Regions from separate parts of the Achromobacter sp. ESBL13 genome, predicted to be linked through region 1. Evidence: riboswitches for the same ligand, from Rfam matches in the RefSeq annotation. Region 1 holds a riboswitch; the other holds the start of a gene.
The links. A riboswitch is a leader RNA that binds a small molecule or an ion and turns the genes downstream of it on or off. The one in region 1 is predicted to bind glycine.

Region 1 (6,027 bases):
CACCCCGCCATCGACGGCGTCACGCAGACGCTCGCGGCCGGCTTTTCCGACTACCTGCTGGCGCTGCTGTTGACCCAGCTGCCGCACAACTATTCCGACGCCTTGCGCGCCGACCACCGCCAGCCCCTGCCCCAACATGTGCGCGCCGCGCGCGACTACATCGAAAGCCATGTCGACGAAGCGATTTCGCTGGCGGATCTGGCGGCGCACTGCGGCGTGTCGGTGCGGACGCTGCAAAACGGCTTTACGCAGTTCCTCAAGCAAAGCCCCAGCGACTACGTGCGCAACCACCGCCTGGCCCTGGTGCACGCCGCGCTGGAACAGGCGCGCGGCGGCGATAGCGTGACCGACATCCTGCTGCGCCACGGCGTCAGCAGCTTTGGCCATTTCGCCACGCATTACCGCAAGCGCTACGGCTGCCTGCCGTCGGACACGCTGCGTCGGCATCGGCCCTAGCGCGATGTCGTCGGCCATCGCCCGCGCCATCGAAATCCCGCGCCCGCCCCGTCGCAATCCCTTGCCGGATCGGAACGGCGCTTGCGCATTTGGCGCAGCCCACGCGCCGCGCCGCCGCTAGGATCAAGCCTTCAAAGAAGGAGCTTGATCATGCGAATCAGCGTAATTGGCGGCGGCCACGGCTGCTACGCGGCCGCGGCCGAACTTGCCGAAAAAGGACACGAGGTGAGCTGGTGGCGCCGGGATGACGACGCGTTCGACGGCTTGCGCAAGGCCGGTGCGCTGACCGTCACAGACTACCGCGGCACGCGCCAGGTCCCGCTGGGCCAGGGCCCCGGGCAGTTGGCGCTGCAAGCCTCGCTGGAGGCCGCGCTGGCCGACGCGCGGGTCGTCGTCATTCCCCTGCCCTCGACCACTCACGACGCGCTTGCGCCCATGCTGGCCCCGCTGTTGCAGGACGGGCAGGTGGTGTTCCTGCCGCCCGGCACGTTTGGCTGCTACCTGTTTGCCCGCGCGCAGCGGGACGCCGGCAACACCGCCCGCGTGGCGTTTGCCGAGACCGGCACCCTGCCCTATCTGGCGCGCAAGCACGGCAACACGGTCGTCATCAGCGGCTACGCCACGCGCTTGCCCACCGGCGTGTTCCCCAGCCGGCTGACCGACGACGCGCTGGCGTTGCTGGGCCAGGTCTACCCCAGCATCGAGCCCATTGAAGACGGATTAGCGGGCGCCTTGATGAACGCCGGCCCCATCATTCATCCGCCGCTCATCATGATGAACGCCGGCCCCCTGGAGCATTTCGACAAGTGGGACATTCACAACGAAGGCACGCAGCCGTCGATCCGCCGCGTCACCGACGCGCTGGACGCCGAACGCATCGCCATCCGCGAGGCGCTGGGCTATGCCGCGCCGCACTTTCCACTGGCAGACCACTACGCCACCGAAGGCGATGAATGGATGTACGGTCGCGGCGCACACGGCAAGCTGACCGACAGTGGCGACTGGCGCGAAACCATCGACCTGCACACGCACCGCTACATGCTTGAGGACACGCGGCTGGGTCTTTCCTTCCTGGTGTCCACGGGAAGCTGGGCAGGCGTGCCAACGCCGGTGGCGCAAGGCCTGCTTGGCATCGCCAGCGCCATCACGGGCCGCGATCTGTACGCCGAGGGCCGCACGCTGGAACGCCTGGGGCTGGATCGCCTGTCGCGCGCCGGCATGGCTGAATTGCTGGAACAAGGATGCTGACCATGGAAGAAAGAATCTGCGTGATCGGCGCCGGGCGCATGGGGGAAGGCATCGCGCTGTCATACACCCACGCGGGACGCGCCGTGACGCTGGTCGACATCAAACCCCGATCCCCGACAGAACAAGCCGACCACCACGCGCGCGTGCTGGCGAACCTGCGGCGGGAACTGGCCACGCTAAGCCGGCTTGGCCTGCTGGATGCCCAGCAAGCCGACACCGCCATGCAGCGCGTTCGCCTGTGCGGACGCGACGAAGCCCAGGCCGACCTGCAACGCGCGCGCATCGTCTTCGAAGCCGTGCCGGAACGCCTGGACGCCAAGCGCGACACCTTCGCCTGGCTGGGCCGGGTGTGCGCGGCAGACACCGTCATAGCGTCAACCACGTCCACGTTTCTGGTGACCGAGCTGGCCGAACTGATGCCGGGCGCCGAGCGTTTTTTGAATGCGCACTGGCTCAACCCCGCCTATCTGATTCCTCTGGTTGAAGTCAGCGCCGGGCCTCGCACCGCCGATGCCGCCCTGCAAGCGTTGCTTGCCGTGCTGCGCCAAGCCGGCAAGACGCCCGTGCAATGCGCGCCCACAGCCGGCTACATCGTGCCGCGCATCCAGGCGCTTGCCATGAACGAGGCCGCGCGCATGGTCGAGGAAGGCGTGGCCAGCGCCGAAGATATCGACACTGCCGTGCGCCTGGGATTCGGGCTGCGGTTTTCGGTGTTGGGCCTGTTGGAGTTCATCGACTGGGGCGGCGGCGACATCCTGTACTACGCATCGCGCTACCTGGAAGCCGAGATCGGCCCGCGCTTTGCATCGCCTGCTGTCATTGCCCAAAACATGGAGCAAAACCGCAACGGCCTGCGCGATGGCAAGGGCTTTTACGACTACGCCGACAGGGACGTGGACGCCTACAAGATGCAGCGCCTGGGCCAGCTGTGCAAAAGGCTGGAGGTGATGGGGTTATTGCCGCGCTTTGACGGGGCGCGCACGTTGCCGGGCGCTGACGGCTGAGGGCGGCAAGGGCTAGCAAGAGGCCAGCAAGAGGCCAGCAAGAGGCCAGCAAGGGGGCCGGGTACGCCGCTTGCCCTTCTCAGTTCGCTTGCGCGGGGGCGTCGGGTTGCGATCCCGGTTGCGATCCCGGTTCCGTCTCCGCCGCCGTTTCCTCTTCAAGAATGCGATACGCCAGACGCACGCGGGCTTCGTTCGGAATATTTCGATTCGCCAGGATCACCACGCCGATTTTCCTGGACGGCACAAATGCCACGTAGGCGCCAAAGCCGTTGGTGGAACCCGTCTTGTTTATCCACGCATCAGCACGCGGCGGCTGCGGCGGGGTCAAGGCCTTGGCCGGGTGGTTCTGGCTGTTCAACGTGCCGGCGTTCGCTGCCAACAGCGCGTTCAGCGTCACCGGATACGCCAGTTGTTCCCAGGCCAGGTCCTGCGTCATTCCGCCCACGTCGTAGTAGCCCACATGCGTATCGGCCAAGGCCTTGGACACTACGGGGTCGGCGATGACGGCCTTGGCGATCTTCGCATCGCGGGCGGCCTTGGCGCTGAATTGCGCGGGCGCTGACGCCACGCCCATGTTCGCGTCCACAAAGCGGATCAGGTCGCTGGCGCTGGTCTTGACGCCGTAGGCTTCGTCGGCCAGCACGCCCGGGTTCACGCGCACCGGCGCGTTCTGTTTGTTGTAGCCCTGTGCGTAGTCGCCCATCCTGGCGGCCGGCACGTGAATATAGGTGTCGGCCAGGCCCAGCCTGGGCAACAGCGTCTTCTCCATGGCCTGCGCATAAGGCTGGCCCAGGCTCTTGGCCGCCACCACGCCCAACATGCCGATGCTGGGGTTGGCATAGGTGCGGTACGTGCCCGGGGCGTAGCGCGGGGTCCACGCGCACAGGTAGGCCATCAACTGGGCGTTGTCCCGCACCGCGTCGGGCACTTGCAGCGGGAAGCCGCCAGCCGTGTGCGTGCCCAGGTGGATCAGGTTCAGCTTGGCGAACTCCGTGCCTTGCAGGGCGGGCACAAAGCGCGCCGGGCTGTCGGTCAGCGACAGCTTGCCCAACGCCTGGGCATAAGTCGCCAACGTGGCGGTAAACGTCTTGCTGATCGAGCCCACCTCAAACAGCGTGTCACGGCTGACAGGCGCCTGCGTTTGCAAAGAGGCCACGCCATAGCTGCGGAATTCGTGTCGCCCTTCACGCGTAACGGCAATGGCCAGGCCCGCCACGTCGTACTCGCGCATCAGCGCATGCACGGCGTCGTTGATGTCGGCGCCGGGGGCCACGGGTTCGGCTGCGGCCAACGAAAACACGGCGCCGCCGGCCATCACGGCCAGGGCTTGCAAAACAGCGCGTCGCGCGGCGTGAAAGCTCATTCCTATCGTCCTATTTCAATTCACGCCAGCCCAACGGCGCAGGCGACATAGTACTAACCCTGAAGCAAATGCGACATGAACTTAGCTATTCTGTACGCCGTCGATTCAAAACCGCGCAGAAGAGACCGGCCCTTGCGGCCGGCGCCGACGGAGCAACCGCCCCGGAAACTCTCAGGCAACAGGACTGCGCGCGTGTAGACAATCTGGAGAGAGGCGCCGTGCGCGCCCACCGAAGGGGAACCCGCCGCCCGCGCGGGTGAAACTCTCAGGTACCAAAGACAGATGGGGTGCCGCGTCCACATTGGTCGCGGCCACCTTGCCTGGAGCCACCATGCCCCGCATCGCCATCATTGGCGCCGGTATCACCGGCGTCACGTCCGCCTATGCCCTGTCGAAGCTGGGATACGCGGTCACCGTCTACGACCGCCAGCGCTATCCCGCCATGGAAACGTCGTATGCCAACGGCGGCCAGTTGTCCGCCAGCAACGCCGAAGTCTGGAACAGTACGGCCACCATCATCAAGGGCCTGCGTTGGATGTTGCGCAAAGACGCGCCGCTGTTGCTGAACCCCCGCTTCAGCTGGCACAAGTATTCGTGGCTGGCGCAGTTCATGGCGCAGATTCCGCACTACCGTGACAACACCATCGCCACCACGCGGATGGCCATCGAAGCGCGCCAGCATCTGTTCGACATGGCCGAGGCCGAAGGCATCGACTTCGACCTGGAGCGCCGGGGCATCCTGCACATCTACCATGACGCCGACAGCTTCAAGGCCGCGCACCGCGCCAACGCGCTGCTGCAAGCCGGCGGCCTGGACCGCTATGCAGTCACCGCCGACGAAGCGCGCGCTATCGAACCCGCCATGCAAGCCGGATGCCACGGCGGTTTCTACACCCCGTCGGACGCCACCGGCGACATCCACAAGTTCACGCGCGGCCTGGCCCGGGCATGCCAGCGCCGTGGCGTCACGTTCGTGCACGATGCCGACATCGACAACATCCAACGCCACGACCGCCCTTACGTGCTGGACATCCGTCGCGACGGCGGCACGCAGCGCGATCGACACGAGGCGGACGCCATCGTCGTGTGCGCAGGCGCGGCCAGCAGGAAATTTGCCCGCCTGCTGGGCGATTCGATCAACATCTATCCGGTCAAGGGCTATTCGATCAGCGTGCACCTGGACGACGCCGACAGCCAGGGCGCCGCGCCGCGCGTCAGCCTGCTGGATGAAGCCGCGAAGATCGTCACCAGCCGCCTGGGGGACCGCTTCCGCGTGGCGGGCACGGCCGAATTCAACGGCTTCAACATGGACATCCGAGCCGAGCGCGTGCAGCCGCTGATCGACTGGACGCGCAAGCACTTTCCCAATATCAATACCACGCGCGTCGTGCCGTGGTGCGGCCTGCGCCCCATGACCCCCAACATGATGCCGCGCGTGGGGCCGGGCAAGCGTCCGGGGGTGTTCTACAACACCGGGCACGGGCATCTGGGGTGGACGTTGTCAGCCGCGACGGCGCAGGTGCTGGCGCAAAGCGTCAGGGCGGTGCTGCCGGCGCCACCAGCAACGTATAGGGGTTGATGGCGCCGCCGTCGTAGATGCCGTAATGCAAATGCGGCGGCGTGCCTTGCGCGTTGCCGGTGTTGCCGACGTAGCCCAGTACGTCTCCGGGCGCCACCAGTTGCCCCCGTTGAATATCGGCGTAGCCATCCAGGTGCGCGTAGTAATGCCGCTGGCGTCCGGGGCCCAGCACCCACACGACCTGACCGCCCAGGTTGTTCGTGCCCACCTGCATGACCACGCCTTCCGTGGTGGACAGCACAGGCGTGCCCCGCGCGGCGAAGATGTCGATGCCCTCGTGTTGGCGGCCGCCCGCCCGGGCCGCGCCCCAGGTGTCGGCCAACCGTCTGGCGGACACGCCCTGTACCGGCACGGGCAAGGACGTCGGCGCTTGCTGC
Region 2 (6,027 bases), on a different contig from region 1:
CGCATTTCTGCCGCTCGGCACTGTCGGCTTACACGCCGCAGGATTTTCTGGCGCTGATGCAGCGTCACCATATCGCCTGGCACGAGAAACACCGTGGTCAGCTGTTCTGCAACGATTCCAGCGAATCCATCATCAACATGCTGCGCGCGGAGTGCGACGCAGGCAATGTGCAATGGCGCATGGGCTGTTCGGTGGCCGAGATCAGCCATGGCGCGCAGGGCTTTGAACTGCATACCAGCCAGGGCGTGATCCGCGCGGCCAAGCTGGTCGTGGCCACGGGCGGCATGGCGATTCCGCAGTTGGGCGCCACTGACTTTGGCCTGAAGATCGCGCGCCAATTCGGCTTGAAGGTGGTCGAGCCCCGGCCCGCGCTGGTGCCGCTGACCTTTGACCCGGCGCAATGGCAGGCGCTGTCCGAGCTGTCGGGCGTAGCGCTGGAAGTGGGCCTGCACACGGGGCAGGGCAAGGCGCGGGGTGAATTCCTGGAAGACCTGCTGTTTACCCATCGCGGCCTGTCCGGCCCGGGCATCCTGCAAATTTCCAGCTACTGGAAGCCGGGCGAACCCATCGTGATCGACCTGGCGCCGGGCCGCGACCTGGCCGAAGAATTGCTGGCGTCCAAGTCGGGCAACCGGCAGCAACTGCATACCGTGCTGGCGGGCCTGTGGCCCAAGCGCCTGGCCGACCGCTGGCTGCATCTGGCGGAGCAGGGCGGCAAGCCCGGCCTGGCCGCGATGCGCCTGGCCGACGCGCCGGACAAAACGCTGCGGGCCTTGGCGCAAGACATCCATCAATGGACGCTGGTGCCCAGCGGCACCGCCGGCTACAAAAAGGCCGAGGTGATGCGCGGCGGCGTCGATACACGCGGCCTGGACCAGAAATCCATGCAGGCCAAGACTACGTCCGGCCTGTATTTCATTGGTGAAGCCGTGGATGTGACCGGCTGGCTGGGCGGCTACAACTTCCAATGGGCCTGGGCATCCGGCGTGGCCTGCGGCAAGGCGCTGTAGGCGCGCTGTCTTCAACGAAGCAATGGCGCGGTGATGGCGCACAAGAAACGCCGCGATTGTTTTATCAAATAAAAATACATATCATTTGTGTTTCCCGTTTCGGAGACGCTCATGCCCTATACCCTGCCGACGCTGCCCTACGCCTACGACGCCCTGGAGCCTCACATCGACGCCATGACGATGGAGATTCACTACAGCAAGCATCATCAAACCTATGTGACCAGCCTGAATGCGGCGCTGGATGGGGCGGGCATCAGTACCGACGAACCTGTTGAAACCCTGGTGGCCCGGCTGGATCAACTGCCCGAGGCCGTCCGTGGCGCGGTACGCAACCATGGCGGCGGCCACGCCAACCACAGCTTGTTCTGGTCCGTGATGTCGCCCCAGGGCGGCGGTGAACCCGATGGCGCGCTGGCCGCCGCTATCGAATCCGAACTGGGTGGCCTGGCTGCCTTCCGCGAGGCCTTCACCAAAGCGGCCCTGACCCGCTTCGGCAGCGGCTGGGCCTGGCTCTCGGTCACGCCCGCCGGCAAGCTGGTGGTGGAAAGCAGCGCCAACCAGGACAGCCCGCTGATGCAGGGCAACACGCCGATCCTGGGCCTGGACGTCTGGGAACACGCCTATTACCTCAAGTACCAAAACCGTCGCCCTGAATACATTGGCGCCTTCTACAATGTCGTGAATTGGCCCGAGGTGGCTCGCCGTTATGCGGCCGCAAAGGGTTAAGCCCGCTTTGTGATGGAGGCATCGGCCCCATGAACACATTCAGCCGTCACCGCGTGCGTCCCGCGGCCACCAGCATCAGCGTCTGGACCCTGGCCGTGCTGGTGTCCTGCCTGGCGATGCACCAGCTGTGGGCCTACCTGGACGTGCGCGCGCCGCACGTCGCCGATGCCCTGCTGGGCGGGCTGGTGGCGGCGGGCGCCACCGCGCTGGGCACCGTGCCCATCCTGTTCGCCCGCACCATCCCGCAAAAGGTCCAGGACAGCATGTTCGGCTTCGGCGCGGGCGTGATGCTGGCGGCCAGCGCGTTTTCGCTTGTGGCGCCGGGCATCGAGGCGGCCGAAAGGCAGGGCATGGGCCCCTGGGGCGCCGGGCTGACGGTGGGGGCGGCCATCCTGCTGGGCGCGGCGGTGCTGCTCATCATGGACCGCACGCTGCCGCACGAACACTTCATCAAGGGACGCGAAGGCATCGAGGCGCGCCGCATGCGGCGCGCCTGGTTGTTTGTCATCGCCATCACCTTGCACAACCTGCCCGAAGGCCTGGCCATCGGGGTCGGCTACGCGGGGGGCGACCCGGTGGCGGGCACCGCCCTGGCCACGGGCATCGCGATCCAGGACATTCCCGAGGGGATGGTCGTTGCGGTGGCGCTGCTGGCCGCCGGCTATAAGCGGGCCTTCGCCGTGGCGCTGGGCATGTTGTCGGGTCTGGTCGAGCCGCTGGGCGCGGTGCTTGGCGCCGCCATCGTCGGCTGGTCCGTCTTGCTGCTGCCCTGGGGGCTGGGCTTTGCGGCGGGCGCCATGCTGTTTGTGATCAGCCACGAAATCATTCCCGAATCGCACCGCAAGGGGCACGAGGTCTACGCCACCTGCGGGCTGATGCTGGGCTTTGTGCTGATGATGCTGCTGGACACGGCGCTGGGCTAGTTCCGGCGCTGGCGCCACGCTTGGCGCGCGTTCCCGGCAGCGGTTTACCAAGGGGCCGGGCCCCGAAATCGCGCTTTTCCGGTGCTTGTTTTCGTTGTATGCTTGGCGCCGCTGTCACGCATGTTTGCGGGAGAGAGCGCCCCTGCCAGCAGGGTCGCCGCCGAAGGCGCAATTCGCCCAGAATCGCTCAGGTAACCGATATCGCACATGCTTGCCCCGTCCCGGTTTTACCGTGTGGATGCGGCAAAACAGTACTCTGGAGAGACCTGGCGCCGCCCCGAATTCGGGACACAGCGAGCAGCCCAGGCGCCGAAGGTGCAAACCCGCCACGCGCGGGGCAACTCTCAGGCAAAAGGACAGAGGGGCGGAAGATTCAGCCGATGCCGTGCGGGCGCAGTCCGCTTGTCACGACCGGCATTCCGTAACCCTGGCAAGCCATTGCCGTCCCGGAGTTTCCGCGCATGTCCGCAACCCTGAAACGCACCCCGCTGGCCGACGAACACATCGCCTCCGGCGCCCGAATGGTCGATTTCGGCGGCTGGGACATGCCCTTGGCCTACGGCTCGCAGCTTGAGGAACACCACGCGGTGCGCCAGGATGCGGGCATGTTCGACGTGTCGCACATGCTGAATGTCGACGTCTCCGGCCCGGACGCCTACGCCTTCCTGCAACGCCTGGTCGCCAACGACGTCGCCAAGCTGACCGTGCCGGGCAAGGCGCTGTATTCGTGCATGCTGAACCCGCAGGGCGGCGTCATCGACGACCTGATCATCTATTTCTTTGCCGCTGACGAATGGCGCGTGGTCGTCAACGCCGGCACCGCCGACAAAGACGTGGCCTGGATGCAGCGCGTGAAGCAGGCCGGCAATTTCGATGTCACCATCACCCCGCGCCGCGATCTGGCCATGGTGGCCGTGCAGGGCCCGAACGCCCGCGCCAAGGTCTGGGCCGCCCGCCCGGCCTGGCAAGCCGCCTCCGAAGCGTTGACGCCGTTTGTCGCCGCCCGCGTGGGCGACGACACGCTGGTCGCCCGCACCGGCTACACCGGCGAAGACGGCTTTGAAATTGTCCTGCCCGCCTCTGACGTCGTGCAACTGTGGCGCGACCTTGCCGCCCAGGGCGTGCGCCCGGCGGGCCTGGGCGCGCGTGACACGCTGCGCCTGGAAGCCGGCATGAACCTGTATGGCCAGGACATGGACGAGCTGACCCAGCCCGACCAGGCCGGCCTGACCTGGACCGTGTCGCTCAAGAACGCCGAGCGCCGCTTCATCGGCCGCGAGGCGCTGGAACAATTCGCCACCCACGCCGCCTTTGTCGGCCTGAAGCTGCAAGAGCGCGGCGTGATGCGCGCCCACATGGCCGTGCGCTGCGCGCAAGGCACGGGCGAACTCACTAGCGGCACCATGTCGCCCACGCTGGGCGTGTCGATCGGCTTTGCCCGCCTGCCGCAAGGCGTGCGTCCGGGCGACACGGTCGAAGTCGACATCCGCGGCAAATGGGTGCCCGCCCTGGTCTGCAAGCTGCCCTTCGTGCGTAACGGCAAAGCCGTCGAACACTCGTAAACTCGAAGCTTCGCGCGAACGGCCTTGCCAGTTGATGCACACGCCGCTCGCACGAGGCGCGCAACACCATTCATCTACCCGCATTCCCTAGAGGATTTCCCATGAGCCTGCCCACCGATCGCAAGTACACCCAGTCCCACGAATGGGTCAAAGCTGAAGGCGACGTGTTCGTCGTCGGCATCACCGATACCGCCCAGGACCAATTGGGCGACCTGGTTTTTGTTGGCGACGTCAAGGTTGGCGCCAAGTTGAACGCAGGCGAAACCGCCGGCGTGGTCGAGTCGGTCAAGGCCGCCTCGGACATCTACGCACCCGTCAACGGTGAAATCGTTGCCTTCAACGACGAGCTGGAAAACAACCCCAGCCTGATCAACGAATCGGCCTTCACCACCTGGATCTTCAAGATCAAGCCGGTCAACGCCGCCGATGCCGACAAGCTGCTGGACGCCGCCGGCTACGAAGCCGTCGCCAACGGCTAAGAAGCCGGTTCGAGCCGGGCGCGCCGACCTCGTGGCGCGCCGGCCTGATGCACCACCACCCGAGAGTCCCCATGTCGCGCGCCCTAGACACCCATACCGACTTCATTCCCCGCCACATCGGCCCGTCCGACGCCGACCAGGCCGCCATGCTCCAAGTAATTGGCAGCCCCAGCCTGGACGCCCTGATCGACGAAGTCGTTCCCGCCAAGATCCGCAGCCAGGCCCCCCTGGCGCTGCCGCCGTCGCGCAGCGAAACCGACGTGCTGGCTGAACTGAAGCAGATCGCGGGCCGCAACAAGGTCTATCGCAACTACATCGGCCAGGGCTACTACGGCACGCAGACGCCCAACGTCGTGCTGCGCAACATTCTTGAGAACCCCGCCTGGTACACGGCCTACACGCCTTACCAGCCCGAGATCTCGCAAGGCCGCCTTGAAGCCCTGCTGAACTACCAGACCATGGTCGCCGACCTGACCGGGCTGGACATCTCCAACGCCTCGCTGCTGGACGAAAGCACGGCCGCCGCCGAAGCCATGACGCTGGCCCGCCGTGGCGCCAAGTCCCAAAGCCCGGTGTTCTTCATTTCGCGCCACGTGCATCCGCAGACCATCGAAGTCGTGCGCACGCGCGCCGAAGGCCTGGGGTTGGAAATCACCGTGGGCGACGAAGCCCAGGGCCTGCCGGAATGCTTCGGCGTGCTGCTGCAATACCCGCACAGCACCGGCTCGGTGTCCGACTACCGCAAGCTGGCAGAAGCCGCCCACGCGCAAGGCGCCGTGGTCGCCTGCGCCACCGACCTGTTGGCGCTGGCCCTGTTGGCCGCCCCGGGCGAGTGGGGCGCGGACATCGCCATCGGATCGGCGCAACGCTTTGGCGTGCCGTTCGGTTTTGGCGGCCCGCACGCCGGCTTCATGGCCTGCAAGGATTCGTTCAAGCGCAACATGGCCGGCCGCCTGGTTGGCGTGTCGAAAGACGCCCAAGGCAACCCGGCAATGCGCCTGGCGCTGCAAACGCGCGAACAGCACATCCGCCGCGAGAAGGCCACGTCCAACATCTGCACCGCGCAGGTGCTGCTGGCCGTGATGGCCGGCATGTATGCGGTGTGGCATGGCCCCGAAGGCATCCGCCGCATCGCGCAGCGCGTGCAGCGCAGCACCACCATCTTGCGCGGTGAACTCATCAAGCTGGGCGTGAAGGTGGTCAACGACACGTTCTTCGACACGCTGCTGCTGGAAACGGGCGCCGCCACCCCGGCCATCCTGACGGCCGCCGAGTGCGAGCACGTCAACCTGCGCCGCGTCGATGGCGCGCGCCTGGCCGTGTCGCT

Region 2: linked by a shared signal. The riboswitch ahead of gcvT (glycine cleavage system aminomethyltransferase GcvT) and the one ahead of V6F88_RS08345 (D-amino acid dehydrogenase) in region 1 are both predicted to bind glycine.

What each region holds. Positions count from the first base shown of each region.
Region 1 covers NZ_JAZEVT010000001.1:1,873,308-1,879,334, forward strand. Annotated here, with positions in the region: gene V6F88_RS08325 (AraC family transcriptional regulator) at 1-456, shown strand, start outside; gene V6F88_RS08330 (NAD/NADP-dependent octopine/nopaline dehydrogenase family protein) at 607-1,704, shown strand; gene V6F88_RS08335 (3-hydroxybutyryl-CoA dehydrogenase) at 1,698-2,708, shown strand; gene ampC (class C beta-lactamase) at 2,788-4,071, opposite strand; glycine riboswitch at 4,178-4,268, shown strand; gene V6F88_RS08345 (D-amino acid dehydrogenase) at 4,403-5,650, shown strand; gene V6F88_RS08350 (M23 family metallopeptidase) at 5,607-6,027, opposite strand, start outside.
Region 2 covers NZ_JAZEVT010000002.1:1,161,981-1,168,007, forward strand. Annotated here, with positions in the region: gene V6F88_RS14110 (NAD(P)/FAD-dependent oxidoreductase) at 1-1,010, shown strand, start outside; gene V6F88_RS14115 (superoxide dismutase) at 1,122-1,736, shown strand; gene V6F88_RS14120 (ZIP family metal transporter) at 1,766-2,659, shown strand; glycine riboswitch at 2,777-2,873, shown strand; glycine riboswitch at 2,906-3,029, shown strand; gene gcvT (glycine cleavage system aminomethyltransferase GcvT) at 3,121-4,221, shown strand; gene gcvH (glycine cleavage system protein GcvH) at 4,323-4,700, shown strand; gene gcvP (aminomethyl-transferring glycine dehydrogenase) at 4,772-6,027, shown strand, end outside.